One region of the Peribacillus aracenensis genome, then DNA from elsewhere that is predicted to be linked to it. Evidence: predicted binding sites of a transcription regulator. Region 1 holds the regulator's gene; each other region holds the start of a gene.

Region 1 (3,218 bases):
TGCATTTCGAACCTCTTTTTTATCGATTAATACCTTTTCTTAATTGAAAAGGTATTTTGTGGGTAATGTATAATGGTCTGGTTAACATAAGAGTTGGTTATTCAGCCAAAGGAAAATTAAAGTCGTAATTGTTAACTTAGAGATTAATTTAACGGATGCTCGATGGGGATAGAAGCAAGTCGGGCTCGTGGCAATACAAGAGATTCATGAATTGCAGCAAGACAACGGGTTCAATCTGTCTTTTGATAAGATTCTCTATAAGACAAAATACCTGTTTTAAGTGCAGCATAATTGCCAATGCTTGCATAGCCATAAAACCAGCCCATGAAAATCCCTGCAACCAAGTGATGACGATGACTGATGAAAATGGAAATGAACAAGCCAAGACCCAAAGCGATGGTAGGGATGAATTTTGGGCGAATATGAAACATGACCTTAATTAGTTGAGTAAGAATCATGATGATAGGAATGGCTATTACTGCATCCCAAAAGTTTGTATGGATGGTTGGGAAGTCCATAATTTCACCACCTTAAATAGAAGTTTTCAAAATTAATTTTTACTTTTTATCAAGGCTTTATACTATAATAAAAAAATTCATATTTAAAACTAATATATAAAAGGTTATGTAACCAGGTTTTGAAGATTTTCAGAGTTCAATTTTAAAGCCGTCAATCCATATAATTATATGGATTGACGGCTTTTTCTGGTTGGCCGCGGGAATGGTTTAAAACAACTCGGAAATTGCCAACATAAACAATCGAATACCTTACCGTGTCCCGTTCAAGTATGGAACAAATTCAGGAAATACCCATCTTGGCCTCGGATCCGAAATATACAGATAAACTGGTGAACCTTATAGAAATAAGCGATTTAACTAAATATGAAGCAAGTAACGAGGAAGTTTATCATATTGTCAAAAAAGGGGATTCCGTCTCTGCGCTTGCAAAAGCATATGGTTCTACACAAGTGAAGATTCAATAGTGGAATGGCTTGGTCGAACTTAACCTTATTAAAGTGAACCAAATATTAAGAATGAAATTTTAACTGGGAACGGTATTTCAACGCTCTCCTTTTTTTTGAATGAGCTTCTTTCCAAAGTATTTATAACAAGAGGGATAGTGATCCGTACATCCGAAATAAAAGATGTAATATTCACATGAAAATAGATTCTATTAAAAAATATATCAAAACCTACTCTTCCATATGCATATTGAGAGAATTCGGGACATAAATTAAACAAACAAAAAAAGCGCGGTTAGCGCTTTTAGTGTATTTGTCTATATAAGCCTATTACTTTTCCAAGTATCGAAACATCTCGTAAAATAATTGGTTCCATATTTGAATTCTCGGGCTGAAGCCTTATGTAATCCGGTTCCTTAAAGAATCGTTTTACAGTGGCTTCATCATCTTCCGTCATGGCCACGACGATATCTCCATTATTGGCATTGCTTTGTTGTTTCACGATGACATAGTCTCCATCATGAATTCCAGCTTCAATCATACTTTCACCCATGATTTCCAGCATGAATACATGGTCATCATGCGGTACCATGCTTTCGGGAAGCGGAAAGTATTCTTCTATGTTCTCGATGGCCGTTATAGGCATGCCCGCTGTAACTTTTCCAAGTAACGGAACGTTCACGACATTGGCTTTTGGAATATTGTTCGCTTCCTCCGAATTCATTATTTCAATGGCCCTTGGCTTGGTTGGGTCACGTCTAATCAGACCTTTACTTTCCAGGCGGGATAAATGTCCGTGTACTGTTGAACTTGAAGCAAGTCCCACTGCTTCGCCAATCTCCCGTACGGAAGGTGGATACCCTTTTTGGCGAACCTCTTCTTTAATGAAATCAAGAATATCTTGCTGCCGTTTTGATAGTTTAGTCATTAGTGCACCTCTTCCCCAATGTTCTTTGCTATATTATAGCATGGCCCCCAACTCTATACAAACATAAGTTCGAATTTTGTTGTTGACTGAAACAAACGTTCGTATTATAATTTGGTCATAACATACGAACGAACATTCGCTTTGGAGGGATATTTATGAAAAAATTATACAAAAATTATATTTATACGATTCTATTAGCGGGATCAGTATTTATCTTTTCAATTTTATTCTCTTGCACATTGAACAATGATCAAAAAAATGATTTCCTTTCTATAGAAGTAAGTGAAGGTGACACCCTATGGGGAATTGCCGAAGAATATGAAGAAGCAAATTTGACAAAAAAAGAATTCATTGGTTGGATAGAAGAGCATAATGGAGTAAGGGCGGATTCGATTAAACCTGGTCAAGTCATCGTCATACCGGTTAAAGGGGAAGAACTTGTCCAGAATTTGGCCAGTGAGCAGTAAGCAGTGAAGGTAGGGTATTATGAAAGCGGTAATCTATTGTAGGGTCAGCACAGAAAAAGAGTCACAGGAAACATCATTGGCAAGGCAGGAAGATGAATTAGTCAAATTGGCAGAAAAGATGGATGTTGAAGTCATTTCCATAATAAAAGAACAGGCTAGTGGCTATGAGTTGAATAGGGATGGCATTTTTGACATGCTCGAACTATTTAAAACCAAAGAAGCTGAAGTACTATTAATCCAGGACGAAACGAGGCTGGGAAGAGGGAATGCCAAAATAGCCCTTTTCCATGTCATCCTTAAAGAAGATGTGAAAATTTATACGCTCTCACACGATGGCGAACTTGAGCTATCGGATTCGGATGCGATGGTCATCCAGATTGTCGGAATTGTAGAAGAATATCAAAGGAAACTACATAATCTAAAAATAAAGCGCGGGATGATAAGGGCCGTTGAAAAAGGGTATCGTCCTCAAAAAAATCTTCAGAATCAAAGGAATTCAACCGGAAGGGACCGTAAGGAGATTCCTATAGAAGAAATTATTAAACTTCGGGCCAATGGATTGACATTTGCAGAAATCGCAGCAACTTTGAGGGGCTTTGGATACAATGTATCTAAGGCTACAGTGAATAGGCGTTTTCTCGAACATCAATTGAATACACAGGAAAGTCAATCATAGAACTTGTAATTTCGCTATTTTTTTAATACCATGACAATATCCGCAGATTATGAAGGAGCGAAATTATGTTATCAAAAGAAAAATTAGCCCGTATTAATGAACTTTCTAAAAAGGCAAAGGCTGAAGGTTTGACGGAAGTTGAGGCGAAAGAGCAAACCCAATTGAGAAGTGAGTATTTGGAAACAT
Region 2 (3,218 bases), on a different contig from region 1:
GCAAATGGTATCATCAAAACCTATTGTTAACTCCTGTTTGGGGGCTTATTTTGTTTTTTTGTCCTGGCACCATTAGGCACGCTCCCTAGGAAAATAAAGCTCTCACATACCTTCCTAGCTGTTCATCATTTAAACCAGCTTTAATTGCGCCCTTAATAGACTCTAATTCAGTAATCTTATGGGGTTCATTCTTTTCTTTTTTTACTGAATTAGCCCAATCTTTATATCGTCTATGCTCTTTTCTAGCTAAGTCTATAGCCTGCTCCACTGTTGAAACCTTTAATCTAGCCCAATGGGAACCAATTTTCATTGCCACATGGTCAGGAAACTTAGAATTAAATTTCAATAGCATATACTCAATCAAAACATTTACTACACCGTCAGGCAAACGATTATTAACTTTTAGTTTTTTGATGGTCACTAGTTCGCTTTCTGAAGGTTTTATTCCTTCCCTTAACTGGGTCATCCGTTCTTCTGGCGTGACTTTATTTAGATGTTCAATAAGTTTCTGTTTTTGATTTTCACCATTGTCACTCATTTAATTCCCCCCTATGATCGCTACCTTTATTCCCCCATGTGAATAGTGACCTGTACGGAAGCTTCATAAGATTATCTTTAACAGCCGGTGTACATCTCTCACAATAATATGCAATATAGGACTTACCTTGTTCATACAATGGAGTCATTACAGAAAAATGGTACCATTGAGCACAGTACAAACACATCTTTCTTTCGGTCATACTTCCAATCCTCCCACCAACTTTATTATTACCGTTCACACCTCAGATAAAATGGCCATAAAGTTCTGGAAAGAATGAATCTTGATAGTGCATTAAAAGGTATGTTTAAAGCTATATGTACTAAAGACTTGTTGCAGGGTTAACCCTGCCCTAGCCTTTAGGCTAACATTTTATTTAGGAGAAACGTTTGTGATGTTAATAAAATCAATACTAATAAGAGTTCCAAGTTCATCCTTAATAAAGACTTTTTTACTTATTGGATCTATCCTTTTTACAAAACCTATTTTCGAACTAAAAAATCCATTTTTCCAAGTTATTATTTCTAAAATGGTTTGAGTAGCTAAACTTTCTGAAAAAAGTTGTTCCATGTCCTCAATTTGACGTTCATCCAATTGTGGTTTTGGCACTTTATGATCATCGGTATCTAACTCTTTTAGCATTTTTATGTGTTCTGGCATTAAGAAACCTTGGTATTTTATAATGCCTCGGTCATTTATCATAATTTTTCCGCCCTTTTAAACTCATTATAGGAACATTTGTTCCATTTTGCAATTGTATGATTATGGAGTCTAAAAATCCTTTGGGCGGCAGCACTACAGACTGATCAGAAAGGAAGAGCATCTTTCTGTCATTCTGTACGTGTCGCTTCGGCATTAAATGGCCCGATAACCACGATCTGTACGGCTAACGCCTACATTTCGTAGGTTCCTGTTCCCTTTACGGTTTCACCGCCATACCGAACGAGCCGAAAACCTTAAACCACAAGACCGTGGGCTCTTGCCCACACCCAGCCAACCTAGCACGTTGGATCGCAATAAAAGTATCAACCTACCCAACCCTTCCATTCTTGGAAGGGATGCCCCTTCGGCAGGCGCCAACAAACGTGGAAGTTTGTTGACAACAATAGGCTCTTGGATAGAGAGTCTATCAACTCCTTATCCTCCCTTCGGTCCGGTACCGTTGACAGATACCGTAGATAGCTGATTTATTCCCAATTTTTATGTAGAAATATATGAAAAAGATACCAAAAACGTTGTAATTTTAGTGTCTAAATGGTATAATATTATTAAGGAGGTGATAACGAAGTGTTAAATGAGACCGAATTAAGAATCGTTTTAACGGCATTAGGAATTGTCGCGTCGGTTCTTTCGATCATCAAGACTTGGCTTGACATCAAGACTTTACGGTCGAAAAAGAAAAAAGCTCAAATTCGCAAAAAACCCCGCCCTGGAAAGCGTAAGTAATTAAGCGAAATGAGCCGGGAAGGAAAGACAGTTTGTCTTTCCTTCCTAAATCCTATTATATAACACTTCGGATCAAATTATGAAAACAAAAGGTAATTTCTATTTCATCATTTTCGTTACAATTTATTTATTCATAAGAGTTTACCCTTATGGTTCGGCACTTCAAACAGTTTTAGACATTTTGATCTTGATTTCTCTTTTATCTTGGCTTACTTTGCAAGTGATAAAAAGGAGAAAGGGTTCAATCGATTGATTATACGCAAGAACAAGAATTTACACATATCAGCCAGTCTAAAAGCTGGCTGATATGCTATAAAATAAGGAGAGGATTAAATGAAAACATGTCCTTATTGTGGGAGTAATCTCGAAAAAATGAACACTCAATATTATTGTGATTTTTGTTGTATGAATCTGGATCCACTCATTGTGAAAACAAATGGAGAAAGAATTGATATACGTGTTAATGAAGCTGCATTAGATGTTCACATTGAAAAAACAACACCAGAGCTTATGACTTTATCAACATTTGAACTTTTGTATTTACTTAAAGCTATTAGGAAAGAGCGTAGCGAAATGTATTCTTATATGAATACCTTTTACAAAGCAGGTCAGCAGCAGGGAGATTCAGAGGATTTTAAGGAATATGAAATTTCATCAGGTAAAGACTATATGCATTTTACTAAAAAGGCATTTGTTGTTGAAAATATTATTCGGACACGTCTAGGCTATGTCCCAACAAGAATTACTGAATCATATTTGGCAAGATACCTAGAATCAATAAAAAACGATAAAAAGGCACCAATGATTATAAAAACCGAGAGACAAAAAAAGTGAATTTTAATAGCAAGAAGATGAAGTGGACAATATTAATGAGAACAGAAAGGACGATTTATTACGAAAAAAAAAATAGGAATTATTATAGGAGCATATATATTAACGAAAATTACTTTAAATAACCCTTTAACTGTTATGTGGGAAACCTCTGGAGTATTTGAAGTTTGGAGTTTTTGGCTTATAATCTTGATTTTATTTTTCTATATTAAAACAGAAGAATAATAAGTGATTATGGGTATATCAGCTTTGAATTATGGTATACTTTAATGTAAATACTCTTGTGCTTGAGTATTATATGTTACTGATATGCTCCGGCTGATCCCCGGAGTTACTTAATAATACATTTAGTGTCTAAATGGTATACTAAACATAAAATTTGACTTAAGGTAGAAATCAATTT
Region 3 (3,218 bases), on a different contig from region 1:
CAAGCGGATATGATAAACAAAGGGTCTCGGCAGGCGTAGTAAATGCTTTGTACGCTGTAAACTCCTCATCAAGCAGGCGCACTTTTGAACTTGGGGCAACATCAAGTCCACCAGCCAGCAGCACCTCACGATCACTATCTGAAAATATCCCATCAGATACAGCTTTTCCTGGCAAAACCCCTTCGTTCAGGCCGATAACAAAAGCTGTCTTCACATCATCCAGGCGTGATAAATCTAGATTGGCAACCAATACTTGGTCAATTGCCGGAGGTACCAAAGAAAATTCCAGAGACTCCAGACCAGCTTCAATGATAACTGCAAACTGTTTCAGGGAAAGCTCTTCCCCGCTCAGCAGTTCAACGAATTGGTCCAATAGGTCGACAACTGCATTCCATGTTTGCTCATGCTCTCTTGCCGATACCAGATCACCTGCTTCTTCTGCCTCTTGTTTCAGCTTTTCCAATTTTTCCGGTACATGCAATTCTTCCAGGTATAGATAAAGGGCTTCACACAATTCCCTGCCATTAACAGCCTTTTTAACACGTTTTGAGAGCTTCAAGATGGGCTCGGTAAATAATTGCTTCAGCTCATTCAACTCTTGCTCAAGCTGCATTTCCTTATCCGTTTGATTCCGGTCCTCTAGTTCCAGTCCGCGGAAGCGCCGGTAGGTCCAACGATCTTTGGACGTCCACCTGCTTCCTTTAATGCCACGGGCCAGCACATAGTTTTCCAGCTTATCTACCTGTTCGCGTATTCTATCATGGTTATTTTGCAGTGGAAATAGAAGCTCCGTCTTGATCGCACGAAATACCGGCTCATAACGCCAATAGCCATTGATGATCTCCAAAGTGGAACGAATCAGTTCAATCAGAGGATGATTCAGCATCGTCCGTTTGGAATCGACGAACAAGGGAATTTGATAATCCCGAAAAACAGTTTGTAAAATATCTGCGTACGCTTCTCCATTCCGGACTAAAATCGCAATATCACTGAAACGGTGCTGTTTCTGTCTGACCAGCGACAAGATGTCCCTGGCAACTCCTTCAATCTCGGCTCTGCGGTTAACTGCCTGGGCAATCGTTACATCAGGCGACTGCTCAAACGCTTTGGCAGGTCTAATGGCAAAATAAGTTTCCAGATGATTCAGTCCCGGGTTCTTTCCAAATCTTTCCGTCCCTTTTAAGATCCGATCTTCTGAAATCGGTATGCCATTCCTCAATCCAGCTTGATAAAGGTGATGATATAGATTTCCCGTTTGCCTGAACAACTGCAAATCATCCGGAGCATATTGTCTATAGGGCTGATCTAACGTCAGCGAGATCGTTACACTCCTGCACAACTTGATCATTTCTTCCACAATCAATAATTCCTGTGGAGTCAAACTATAAAAACCATCGATATATATATCCGCTTCCCTTATATAGGAAGAATCAGCCATTTTCTCGATCAGTAAAGTGAAGTAGTCCTCGGAATCCAAATATTTGTTAACCATTTCATCCTCAAATGCCTGATAGACCAATTCAAGATCATGCAGTTTATCCTGAATGCCGCTGCCGGCCTGTGAGGTTTCGGCCAAATAGTTTTGAATGTCATCAGGTTGGATGCAATACTGCTTGAACTCAGCCAGCATTAGCTCCATCTGCGCAATGAACCCCTGCTTATCAGCAGAACGACGAAACATCTTTAATTCTTCCTTTTTATCATCCATGATCTTCCGTATCAACATATTAACGCCAACGCTGTCCAAATGCAGCCGGCTCATCCCCCCGGTCTCCTGAAGAACGCGCCAAGCAAGCCTGCTAAAACTAAAAACCTGTGTCCGGATCATTCCGGCAAGGCCTGGTGTTTTAATTAATTTATATTCAGATAGAAACGTCATCTGATCAGGAACAAGGTAGATAATTGGATTTCCTTCGGGATCTTCTGCCAATTTGGAGCGAATTTCGTCCAATATATTCGAAGTTTTCCCTGCACCCGATCTTCCCAGTAAAAAACGGAGTGACATCTCTTTTTCCCCCTTACAACATAATATCTAGATCCATCATACCAGAAATACTTTAGTAACCATGACTAGGTTTCTGTTTCCAATTAGAATTACTTTCTATTATTTTAACGTTTCCCCTGAAAAAACACCAATCGTACGTTCGTGTTTTTCCCCAAAAGAAAAAGCCCACATAATTTTTGGGCTTCTACGATCATTCACCTGTAAATTTATAATTGAATTCTTTGACCGGCCAATATCGAACATCCACTTTACCGACAACATTTTCAACCGGTATATAACCAAAGTGACGGCTGTCAGCACTTTCAAGACGATTATCACCCATGACAAAAAGCTTGCCCTCGGGAACTTTGGTCACATCCGTCAATTCTTTTAATGTAAAATCACCCGTAAAATCCTGTCCCGGGAAACCTTCCTTGAATTTCTGAAGATAAGGCTCATCCACTTTCTTACCATTTACGTAAAGCCAATCATCTTTATAACGAATTTGGTCACCTGCAACCCCTATAACTCGCTTAACATAATCTTCTTGTGAGTTCGCATGAAAAACAATAATGTCAAAACGGTTGATATCATGAATATGGTAATTGATTTTATTCACGACAAGTTTATTTCCATCTTCTAGGGTCGGCTGCATCGACTTCCCTTCAACATCATAGCTTGAAAAGAGAAATGTACGGATCAAGATGTAAATAACAAAAGCTATCATCGCTGGTTTTATCCAATCGGATAAAGAATTCTTGTTTGTTTTTTCCATCTAGTTCAACCCCTACTGCATTTATATACTAATTTATTGTCCCTCTTCCCTCTTCATGCTTTTATTTAACCGGACTTCAAGTCTTTTCCCCACATACCATAGGATAAAGATGACAATCCCGATAATGATCGTACGCACAGGTTTATGAATTAAGGATACTAGATCGTAACCTACGAAGCTGATCGTAAAGATCATTACCGCTTTCCCTCCCACTACTGCAAGTCCATATTGCAAGGGACTGACTTTTGAAAGTCCTGCCACGATATTAACGATAGCCGAAGGTGTAAAAGGGAAGCAGAGCAATATGAACAAAGGTCCGAATCCATGGCTTTCCACCCAAACCATCAACCTCTGCACCTGTTTATGCTTTTGCAAAAATCGAAAAAATCTCATTTGACCATATCTTCTAATAATCCAAAAGATCAAATAAGAGCCCGCTACCGCTCCAATCCAAGAAAA
Region 4 (3,218 bases), on a different contig from region 1:
CGAAATGAATCGTATTCTCCAGAAAAATTACAACTTTTTTCAGCTCTGGCAGCGTAGTTTTTATTGAATAAATCATGCTTTTCAGGTTCTCGAAGGGAACCACTTAAAAATCATTAGACTTGATTTTCAGCTTATCTTTTGTCGAATGTTTTCTTATTCGTAGGATTTTAAAGATGCACGGAGTACCAGATTAATTGAACAAAAGGGCACTGACCCATTAGGTTAGCATAACTGGCCTCCACCCCTTGGATAGGCATGACGAAGGAATGAGAGGGCATATTTTTTTATGACCCGTTGAGATATGGGAGGGAAAGCCTCCAGGGGCGGCGTGGAGATTACGTGCATTATATGGTAAAATACGGAGTTATCTACTACTCCTTTATTTAACTATGTCTCCACGAAGTCATAATAATCTAAGCTCATTGCTTTTAACCGTTAATGTATTTTCAAGGGTTATGAAATCCTGCGAATAAGTGAGCATTCGAGAGATATAGCTATCATACTGAGGGAGTTCAATGAGAGTATGTAAAGATTAGTAAAAAAGGACGTTTAGAAATTCTTCCAAACGTCTTTTATTTAATTAGCTTTAACTATAAAGGTAAGAAACTATTCACCTTTAAGTTCAGATGATTCAATGGTGGTTACCATCAGCTCTCGTTCGTTTTCTTGCTTGCAGACATGGAAGCAAGCGCAGATTCATTGAACCCTTTAACGATGAGCCATACTGCTAAAATCATTTCATTAGCTGCTACTGGAAGCGCCAAAATAGCACCCCAAACAGAAATTTGCTGAATTACACCGAACATTACCAACAAGGCACAAATAAAAACAAGAGTTGCCCCGGTCATACCCAAGATTGGTATAAACCTGGGTAAGAGATTGGTTTTGTAAAATATATAACTGTACATCATCGTATTTATACCCAACATGAAAAGGGGACCAAGCATAAATGTCCAGTCATGTATTGCTTTTAATACTATACCAGAAGTTTGAAAAGATGCGGTATCCGGGGCTCCTGCTGCGACAAATTCGCGGCTTAAAGTCAACAAGGACAGTACGCTGATTACACCAATAGTAATGACAATCGCTTCAAGAAACCTGAAGCAAACATGCCAAAGCGCAATAGTTTCATTATACCTTCTTAAAATTGGAAACATTGTAGTTGCAGTACCAATCGCTGAAGCGACAAGAATTAATTCCATAAGCGCTCCCAGTGTCACCTGGTTGGCATGTTCAGAACCATTAATCAGATAATCCGGACCATTTAGGATAGGCTTGTATAAAATTAGACCTATTATTGCTGTAACTGCTGCAAGTATAAACAGTACCCCTACAATTTTTGCGCTCTTTTTGGTAGGATTCATTTGTTCATCTCCCTTCTTTAAGTATAGTGATAAGACTAATAACCCGTTGGGTCCCAAACAAATTTAATACTTCAGCTACTTGTTATTTATCATATTACCGAGCTTACTCCAATTATTACTCTAATATTGTCGGGATTACTGTAGTCAAAATTAATGCCGTTACTTCAACTATCGGGTGCGTTAGTTCTATAGGCGTAAAGGAAGACCACAATAAGTGGTCTCTCTTTTATTTGTTCAAAAATCAACATTTCTCTAGCTCGAACTTAATCGGGGAAGGAATTTTTTTGCCTTTCGCAGGAACAGCTGTTCGTATATAATGGATGTAAAGGAGGGATCTTTCTGATGAGTACAATTCGTGATAGAGGGCTCGTTAAATGGCAAGCAGCATTAATTATGCCAGAACATAAAGCTTTAAATAAGAAAATAGGTGAGGTTGATTACTTCTTAAATAAAAAACCTATCCTCGATGAATACCAGGTTGAAGAGTTTGAAAACAATATTCATTATGCAATGGAATTTCATTTACCGATAAGTTTTAGATTGCATAACGAGGGAAATCCAAAAGAATTGCATGGTTATTGTGTGTACATACATCCTTTCACGAAAGAGTTACGTATTCAAAAGAAAGATAGCTCCTTTGAGTATATTCAGTTTAGTGACATCATTAGTGTAATTGTTGAGGATTAATAAAAGCCCTTCTTTAAGTGAGAGGGGCTTGTTTTTTGGTTTTAATTAGGCTTAACATTTTTAACTAACTCCGTGATATCAATATCTTCGTTATAAATCACCTTATCTATTTGAAAATCTTCACTAGCAGCGAACTTAATTTTAATCTGCTGAATCCATTCGTATGCAGCTATAGCAGCCGTCCAGTCAGGATCTTTTTTATAAGCTGAATTTAGAACAGGGAAGCTTCCACCTTGTAAAAACTTAGTTCCTTTTGAATGTAAGTACACTTTGATATTAATGTTCACAATAATACCTCATTGACCCAAGAGTTTTTAGTTTTACAATATTAATTAACATAAAAATAGTGTAAACAGGTTTAGTAATTATAATAACAGGGTAATAGTATTTTTGGTATACAGTAATAGGGGGATTAAATTATGAAGGGTTCACTAGAAACATATAAATTTTTGGAATTCATCCAAGAAAATAAAGAGGATTTTGAAGGTTCATTATTAAACGAAGCATTTAATGTGAAAGACAAAATTGAAGAAATTTTAACAATCGGTAATATTGACCTGATAAATAATGCCCATAAGCTGGTTCAATACATTATTAAGGGTGAAGAACAAGAACTTCAATCATTTGCTAAACAAGAAGGTATAGCTTGGGCGACACACGAAATACCGTTATATTTCAAATTAGAGTGGGTACAAGCCATTCGAAGAACCTTGTGGAAGTTCCTACAAAAATATAATGAGGTACAGAATAAAGTTATTACTGAAGAATTTTTTTTGGTAGAAGAACAAGTTAATAATCAAGTAGATAGGTTTTTAAATGTGTTTTTTATCACCTATTCTCAATACAAAGATTCGTTGATAATGGCTCAAAAAGAATTGGTTGAAAATCTTTCGGTGCCTATAATACCAATAACACCCACTATATGTATTTTACCCCTAATTGGTGCGGTTGATCTTTACCGGACGAATATTCTCGAGGAAAAAGTTTTAATAGAGATTGGAAAATTACGTATTCAAACATTGATTATGGACTTATCTGGAATTATGGAAATGGAACCTGAAGTAATGAATCATTTAATGAAGATTATTGACGGCACTTCATTAATGGGATGCACCACTGTGATTACCGGGTTAAGGGCTGAAGTGGTTAGAAATATGATAAACTTAG

What was found. The regulator LexA, encoded in region 1, represses DNA repair genes until DNA is damaged. The targets are predictions, from matches to a motif close to CGAACATATGTTCG.
Region 2: N0M92_RS21700 (YolD-like family protein) is a predicted target of LexA. The motif match lies at 1,270-1,283, and genes of this name have one in related genera.
Region 3: addB (helicase-exonuclease AddAB subunit AddB) is a predicted target of LexA. The motif match lies at 2,134-2,147, and genes of this name have one in related genera.
Region 4: N0M92_RS28625 (YolD-like family protein) is a predicted target of LexA. The motif match lies at 1,661-1,674, and genes of this name have one in related genera.

Annotation. Positions count from the first base shown of each region.
Region 1 covers NZ_JANZMJ010000023.1:61,726-64,943, reverse strand. The annotation lists gene N0M92_RS20115 (hypothetical protein) at 231-518, opposite strand; gene N0M92_RS20110 (LysM peptidoglycan-binding domain-containing protein) at 815-982, shown strand; gene lexA (transcriptional repressor LexA) at 1,266-1,889, opposite strand; gene yneA (cell division suppressor protein YneA) at 2,045-2,356, shown strand; gene N0M92_RS20095 (YneB family resolvase-like protein) at 2,376-3,032, shown strand; gene N0M92_RS20090 (DUF896 domain-containing protein) at 3,098-3,218, shown strand, end outside.
Region 2 covers NZ_JANZMJ010000027.1:54,491-57,708, forward strand. The annotation lists gene N0M92_RS21695 (DnaD domain protein) at 86-538, opposite strand; gene N0M92_RS21700 (YolD-like family protein) at 911-1,240, opposite strand; gene N0M92_RS21705 (hypothetical protein) at 1,826-1,984, shown strand; gene N0M92_RS21710 (hypothetical protein) at 2,318-2,818, shown strand.
Region 3 covers NZ_JANZMJ010000001.1:1,930-5,147, reverse strand. The annotation lists gene addB (helicase-exonuclease AddAB subunit AddB) at 1-2,005, opposite strand, end outside; gene lepB (signal peptidase I) at 2,196-2,759, opposite strand; gene N0M92_RS00015 (TVP38/TMEM64 family protein) at 2,793-3,218, opposite strand, start outside.
Region 4 covers NZ_JANZMJ010000063.1:2,096-5,313, forward strand. The annotation lists gene N0M92_RS28615 (IS110 family RNA-guided transposase) at 1-57, shown strand, start outside; gene N0M92_RS28620 (DUF4386 domain-containing protein) at 648-1,364, opposite strand; gene N0M92_RS28625 (YolD-like family protein) at 1,707-2,051, shown strand; gene N0M92_RS28630 (hypothetical protein) at 2,093-2,338, opposite strand; gene N0M92_RS28635 (STAS domain-containing protein) at 2,471-3,218, shown strand, end outside.